DNA from 3 places in the Clostridium kluyveri DSM 555 genome. Region 3 is predicted to be linked to each of the others. Evidence: riboswitches for the same ligand, from Rfam matches in the RefSeq annotation. Region 3 holds a riboswitch; each other region holds the start of a gene.

The links. Region 3 has a riboswitch for S-adenosylmethionine ahead of CKL_RS16215 (YbaK/EbsC family protein). Riboswitches for the same ligand answer to the same signal wherever they lie in the genome.
Region 1: another riboswitch for S-adenosylmethionine. It lies ahead of CKL_RS10680 (O-acetylhomoserine aminocarboxypropyltransferase/cysteine synthase family protein); the one in region 3 lies ahead of CKL_RS16215 (YbaK/EbsC family protein).
Region 2: another riboswitch for S-adenosylmethionine. It lies ahead of metK (methionine adenosyltransferase); the one in region 3 lies ahead of CKL_RS16215 (YbaK/EbsC family protein).

Annotation. Positions count from the first base shown of each region.
Region 1 is NC_009706.1:2,219,181-2,221,460, reverse strand. Features, by position in the region: gene CKL_RS10685 (Ig-like domain-containing protein) at 1-848, shown strand, start outside; SAM riboswitch class I at 1,119-1,226, shown strand; gene CKL_RS10680 (O-acetylhomoserine aminocarboxypropyltransferase/cysteine synthase family protein) at 1,424-2,280, shown strand, end outside.
Region 2 is NC_009706.1:1,715,008-1,717,287, forward strand. Features, by position in the region: gene metK (methionine adenosyltransferase) at 1-1,060, opposite strand, end outside; SAM riboswitch class I at 1,202-1,315, opposite strand; gene CKL_RS08030 (CAP domain-containing protein) at 1,921-2,280, shown strand, end outside.
Region 3 is NC_009706.1:3,382,599-3,384,878, forward strand. Features, by position in the region: gene CKL_RS16205 (glycoside hydrolase family 57 protein) at 1-201, opposite strand, end outside; gene CKL_RS16210 (DUF4912 domain-containing protein) at 313-765, opposite strand; gene CKL_RS16215 (YbaK/EbsC family protein) at 902-1,378, opposite strand; SAM riboswitch class I at 1,488-1,584, opposite strand; gene greA (transcription elongation factor GreA) at 1,728-2,192, opposite strand.

The DNA.
Region 1 (2,280 bases), 1.2 Mb from region 3:
GGGACAAGCATCTTGGAAATTTAAATATACCAGGAAATTATGTTTATCAAGGCCAGGTTGAAGGATATGATAAAAAGGTGAATTTAAATCTAATAATAAATGCTTCTGCGGAAACTGCTCCATCAAGTGTCACTTCTACATCTGCATGGATATGGCAGCTTCAAAATGAAGTGGATGCATATGGAGGTATAGATAATTTAATATCCAAATTAAAATCATTGGGAATAGCTAATGTTTGTATTAAGTATAATGAAGGGGAAAGGGCTTCTGGCGGAGGCATGAATTTTAGAGAGGATTTTTTAAAGTATGTCAATAATTTTAAAGAAGCAGGATTTAAAGTAGGTACCTGGGGATATAACCATTTTGATGACGTTGAAGGAGAAGCTAATATAATAGTAGATGCCCTTAATAATAGCGATTATTATGTTTTTGATCCTGAAGATGCGGTGTCAGGTAAGACAGAACAAGCAGAAGAAATATGCCAGATTGTAAGGAGTAAATGTCCTAATGCTATTATTGGCTATACTACTTTTCCAATAGCAAGTTATCACCAGGATATACCTTATTCAGTTTTCAATAAATATTGCGATTTTGCTGCTCCGCAGTGTTACTGGGGAGAAATGAAATGGTCGGTCACTGCATGTATGGATAAAATGATTCAGGATTACCAATACTATGGTCTAGACAAGCCTATATATCCTTTAATACAAACCTATAATGTGGACTACAATGACTATGAAACTTATGCTGGGTATAAATTCAATTCTACTGGATTATGGTCCTTTGATGAGTTAGGCAGTACATGCCAGGATTTTTTAATCAGTGAAGGGGATAAGTTGAATAGTTAAACATGTGAGACAGGAATTACTATCCTGTCTCTTTATCCGAACGCTAGAATTGCTAATACTCCCATCTTCTTCAAAGTGGGAGATAAACACTGCTACGCGCCTGGATAAGTTCTTCTAAGGTTTAGATGGAGATAAGCAGTTCTCTACAGCAAACTCCACCTAAACCTAAGAATCACTTGATATGTTCTAATTTACTATTGACAAAATGATTAAAAAAGTATATTATTAACTACAAATTTAAAAGTTAATGATTAAAGTTCAAAAGAAAATTTCTTATCAAGAGTAGTGGAGGGACTGGTCCTATGATACTCGGCAACCTGAATATTTTTATATATTCAATGGTGCTAATTCCAGCAGGTTAAACCTGAAAGATGAGAGAAACAGTTAATATAACTTTCTATAGTTTCTCTGTAGAAAGTTTTTTTATTTGATTGGCTAGACAAACTGGAGGTCAAATTTTATTTATCATAGAGTTTTTTAAGTGTAATCTCTATGATATTTAGAATTTGGCCTCTTCTTTATTATATATAGTACTTTATGAAAGTATATCTAAATTTAGAAAAGAGGAGATTTTCATGAGTGAAAAATTTAAAATAGGAACAAGAGCAGTACAAGGAGGATATTCGCCTAAGTCAGGTGATCCAAGGGTAGCTTCAATAGTTCAAAGTACATCATATAAATATGACACTTTTGATGAAGTGGCAAATGTAGCGGCAGTGAGTGCAGATGTAACAGCATTAAATAAACAGGGAGGATATCTGTACACAAGAGTAGGAAATCCAACGGTGACAGCACTTGAAAAAAAATATGTAGAATTACAAGGCGGTGTTGAAGCAATTGCCACTGCATCGGGACAATCAGCAGTGGTCTATTCCATAATAAATATTGCAAATTCAGGAGATCAAATTATTGCAAATTCAAACCTATATGGAGGCACATACAACCTTTTTAACACAATTATACCTAAATTAGGAATTAATGTATCCTTTGTAGACCCCACAGCTTCTGAAGAAGAGATTTTAGAGGCAGCAACAGAAAATACTAAACTGATATTTGGGGAAACCATAGGAAATCCAGGACTTAATGTATTGGATTTTGATAAATTTTCTTCTGTGGCAAAAAAATTAGATATACCGTTTATCGTTGATAACACTATAGCAACACCTTATCTTATAAATCCCTTTGAGTATGGAGCAAATATAGTGGTTCATTCTACTACTAAATACTCAGATGGTCATGCAGTGTCCCTTGGAGGGATAATTATTGATGGAGGAAACTTTAATTGGGCAAATGGAAAATTTCCGGATTATACTACTCCTACTGGTCCCTACAACGTGATATTTGTCAATGAATTCGGAAAACGTGCTTTCTCAGGAAAATTAAGAACCAATTTAGTTGAAGAATTTGGTGCCGCGCCAGCTCCATTTAATGC
Region 2 (2,280 bases), 1.7 Mb from region 3:
GTTCTTTTATAATAGCAGCGGGCCTTAAATCAAATACTTCATTTATAATTTCCACTATTTGATCATCGCTTATTGTTTTACCTGTACCAAAAGTATCTACACTTACAGATACAGGTGAGGCAACACCTATGGCATAAGCTATTTCTATTTCAATTTTATCTGCTATACCTGCTGCCACTAAATTCTTAGCTACCCATCTAGCAGCATATGCTCCTGACCTATCTACCTTTGTAGGATCCTTTCCTGAAAATGCTCCACCGCCATGTCTGCCATATCCTCCATAACTATCAACTATTATTTTTCTTCCTGTAAGTCCGGAATCTGCTTCCGGTCCCCCTTTTACAAATCGTCCCGTAGGATTAATCAAATATTTTGTATGGGAATCTAAAAGCCCACTTGGTATTGCTGCTTTTATAACTTTATCTATTATATCTTTTTCAATTTCATCATAACTTACATTATCTTCATGCTGGGAAGATACAAGTACAGTATCTATTCTAACAGGTTTTCCTTTTTCATACTCTACCGTAACCTGGGTCTTTCCATCAGGTCCTAAATACGGAATTATATTATTTTTTCTCACCTCTGAAAGCTTTTTTGCAAGCTTATGAGCTAATACTATAGGAAGAGGTAAATATTCAGGAGTTTCATTAGTTGCAAATCCAAACACTATTCCCTGATCTCCCGCTCCAATTGCCTCAATATTATCTTTTTCACCATTTCTAGATTCTAGAGAATCATTTACTCCAAGTGCAATATCTGAAGACTGTTCATCTATAGATGTTATTATGGCACAACTAGCTGCATCAAATCCAAATTTTGAATTACTATATCCAATATCACTTATGGTTTTTCTCACTATCTTGGGTATATCTATATAGGCTCTGGTTGATATCTCCCCCACTAAAATTACAATTCCAGTATTAACAACTGTTTCACAAGCAACTCTGCCATTCTCATCTTTTTCAATAATGGCATCTAATATGGCATCTGATATTTGATCGCAAATTTTATCTGGATGTCCTTCTGTAACGGATTCTGATGTAAATAATCTACTCATTTTTATTACCTCCAATTCATTACTCAATATAAAATAGCGAGTCAATTCTATATATTTTTCATTATCTTATGGGGTTTTAGGTTTACCGTTAAAATAAAAAACTTCCTTGAAGAAACTTCAGGAAGTTTTTATCCTAATCGTCTCTTATCTATCAGGCTTTTCATATTAATACCTGCTGGAATTAGCACCATGAAATAAAAATCTTCTGGTTGCCGGACATCATAGGGCCAGTCCCTCCGTCTCTCTTGATAAGAAATCTATATTTAATTAACTCATTTTTGATTTAAATACACTATAAAGCTTTTGAAATATTTTGTCAATATATTTTATTATAGATAATATATTTTGAATATTCCGATATATGAATATTCTTCCAAAAATATTCATAGAAATTAAATTTTATAGATTAATTATAATTTATAAATAAAATATAAAATTCTATATATATTTTTTTCAAAATATTCATATTAAATTGATATGTTTTAACTTACCATTTACTACTACTTAATCATGAATACACCTACTTAAATTTCACACTTTGATTATATTGTAAAAAATCTTATAACAAGGCTAATTCTACAAAAAGACTTTTCATTGGGGCATTATTAAAATATTACCTGTTATATGCATTAAAGGAAAAAATTATTGATTTTTATTCATATATATAGATGTATATAAAAAATATTACTTTAGTACCATAATATTCTGATAATTTTTAAAAATGTTTGTAATTCATTTATAAAATAGAATTAATTTATTCATATTTATTATTTATACTCTAAGATAAGTTTTTAATAAATATGTAAAAACTTAATATGAAATTTAATATGATTTCATAAAAATTTTAGGGGGTTTACTTTATGAATAAAAAAATCAAATTGTTAATTGCGTCACTAATTATTGCATCAGGCATACCAGCTGTTATTCCTACTATAGCAAAAGCAGCATCAAACACTTGCAGTAATCCAGTAGTACAACAAGTTTCATTGAAATGTAATTTAAGTAACTATTCTAATATTAAGAATTGTCTTAAAAATTGTACAGTTGTCACTTCAAAAAATGCTTGTAAAAATAATAATTCTACTACTAAACCGACAACAAACAACAATGAAACCAGTACTACTAAACCAACAGGGAATACCGGAAATACCGGAAACACCGGTAATACAGGAAATACTGGACAAACTTCCACTACCACTAAACCGACAGAAAATAGCGGA
Region 3 (2,280 bases):
CATTAAAGTAGGTGTTATAGACATAGTTATCTTAAAATCTACATGATCTTTTATAAGCTTATCATATATACTTATAAGTGGTATATAACATTCACTGATACCTTCAAATAACCATCTTTCCTCTAGTGGATCTTTTAAATCTGGATGTCTTATAAAAGGCATATGACTGTGAAGTATAATTGAAATATATCCTTTAGTCATTTTAGCCCTCCTCTAGAAGAAGTTAAACTATATTTATTCTCTAACTCTTCCATATATTTATCTATAAATTTATTGTATCCACCTTCATCCTTGAATATTAATTCTGGATATTTAATTTTTTTTTCCTCTCGTAAAGTTATTAGAAAACTCTTTCTTTAGATTGGATATATCAGTTTGAGAAACATCCAGAAAATAAAGAGAATTATCTAAAGACTTGCTGTTCCTTGGAGTTGTTACTGTATTTGAAACTGCAAATTCAACAAATTTGTTACCTGATATAATTCTGCCCAGCTTTACAAAAAGATCCATATCATCCTTTTCAATATCTATATACCAGCTATCTGCAAAGGGGTCTACCAATATTGTCTTTATATTCTTACCTATTCCATTTTCTACAGAATAAACCTTTATAACTGGTTTTGAGTTTATCCATAGTGCTTCTCCATATCTATCTTCAAATTCTTTTACTGTCATAGATGATACATTATAATAACAAAATATTCTATGAGAATTTTGAACCATAAGCACTAAAGAAGTTTTTTCATCACCTCTCAATGAATTCACTCCCTTCATTAATAATAATTACATTATACCTATAAATTCCAAATATGTCACTTATAAATTAAAATATATGTCCTAAAATTTTATAATTCTTTTAACATTCATATGAAAAAAGCATGTTACAAGCAAATTCCTGGATCTAAGAATCCCTTGCTTCATCTTCACATACATCAATCCATTGTCCATCTACTAGTTCTTTAATTTGTTGTGGATTTATCTTAAGAGCAAATTCCTTTGAGCCAGCTGCAGGATATACATATGGAAAATTCTCTACAGAAATATCTATGTAAACTTTTAAAGATTTCTTTAAGCCAAAAGGACATAGTCCCCCTACAGGGTGACCTGTATTCTCTAAAACTTCATCATGATTTAACATTTTAGCTTTAGTTTTAAAAATCTTTTTAAATTTTTTATTGCTAACTCTTAAATCTCCTCTCATAACTATAAGTATATCTTCATCCTTAATCTTAAAGGCCAAGGTTTTTGCTATATATTTGGGGTCTGTATGTATAGTCTCCGCTGCCTGCTGTACAGTGGCGCCACTGTCTGGAAGCTTAAATACAGGATTCTCCAAATTTCTATTTAAAAAGTAGTTAACGACATTTTCTACACTCATCTTTAATTCCTCCAATTTTATTAAAATTTCTTATTATAAGCTTTAAAAATTAAAATTTTAAAAGCCCCCTGCAGATAAGCTACAAGAGGTTTTACATACTTCTTCATTTTTCTTATCTCTCAGGTAATACCTGCTGGAATTAGCACCTTAAATATTCAGGTTGCCGGACATCATAGGGCCAGTCCCTCCGTCTCTCAAAATAAGAATTTTACTATTTAATTTCATACATGATAACAAAACAACAAATATTTGTCAACATCAATGCTGCTAATTCGCACAAAAAAGGAGCTCTATATAAACTCCCACAACTTATGTAGTAATAAAAATATTCCGCTATTAAATATATTCATTATAATAACTTTTCTACCTCTACGTCATAGTTTCCATCAGGTGATATAACTGTTGCCTTATCTCCCACCTTTAATCTAAAAAGAGCTTTTCCCAAAGGGGATTCTATACTTATCCTCATATTTTTAACATCTGATTCCACAGAACTTACCAGTGTTACTTCTTCAACTTCGTCTACATCATAAAATTTTACTAAAGCAGTCCTATTTATATCAAACACATCTGTTTCCAATGAGCTCTCTATTATTACAGCATTTTTAAGTTGATATTCAAGTTCTTGTATTCTAGTTTCAGTCATAGATTGATCCTCTTTAGCTGCACTGTAATCAGCATTTTCACTAAGGTCTCCCTGTGCCCTAGCAGCTTTTAATGCAGCTTTTATTTCTACTCTTTTCACCGTTTTTAAATACTCTAATTCTTCTTCCAGTTTTTTCTTACCAGCTTCCGTCAAAATTACATCTTGCATAAAACTCACCTACATTCCAAATTTTATAAGTTTCTATTCTATAAATCATGAAACTTCTACAAACTTAAAAACCTTTATACAGTTATTT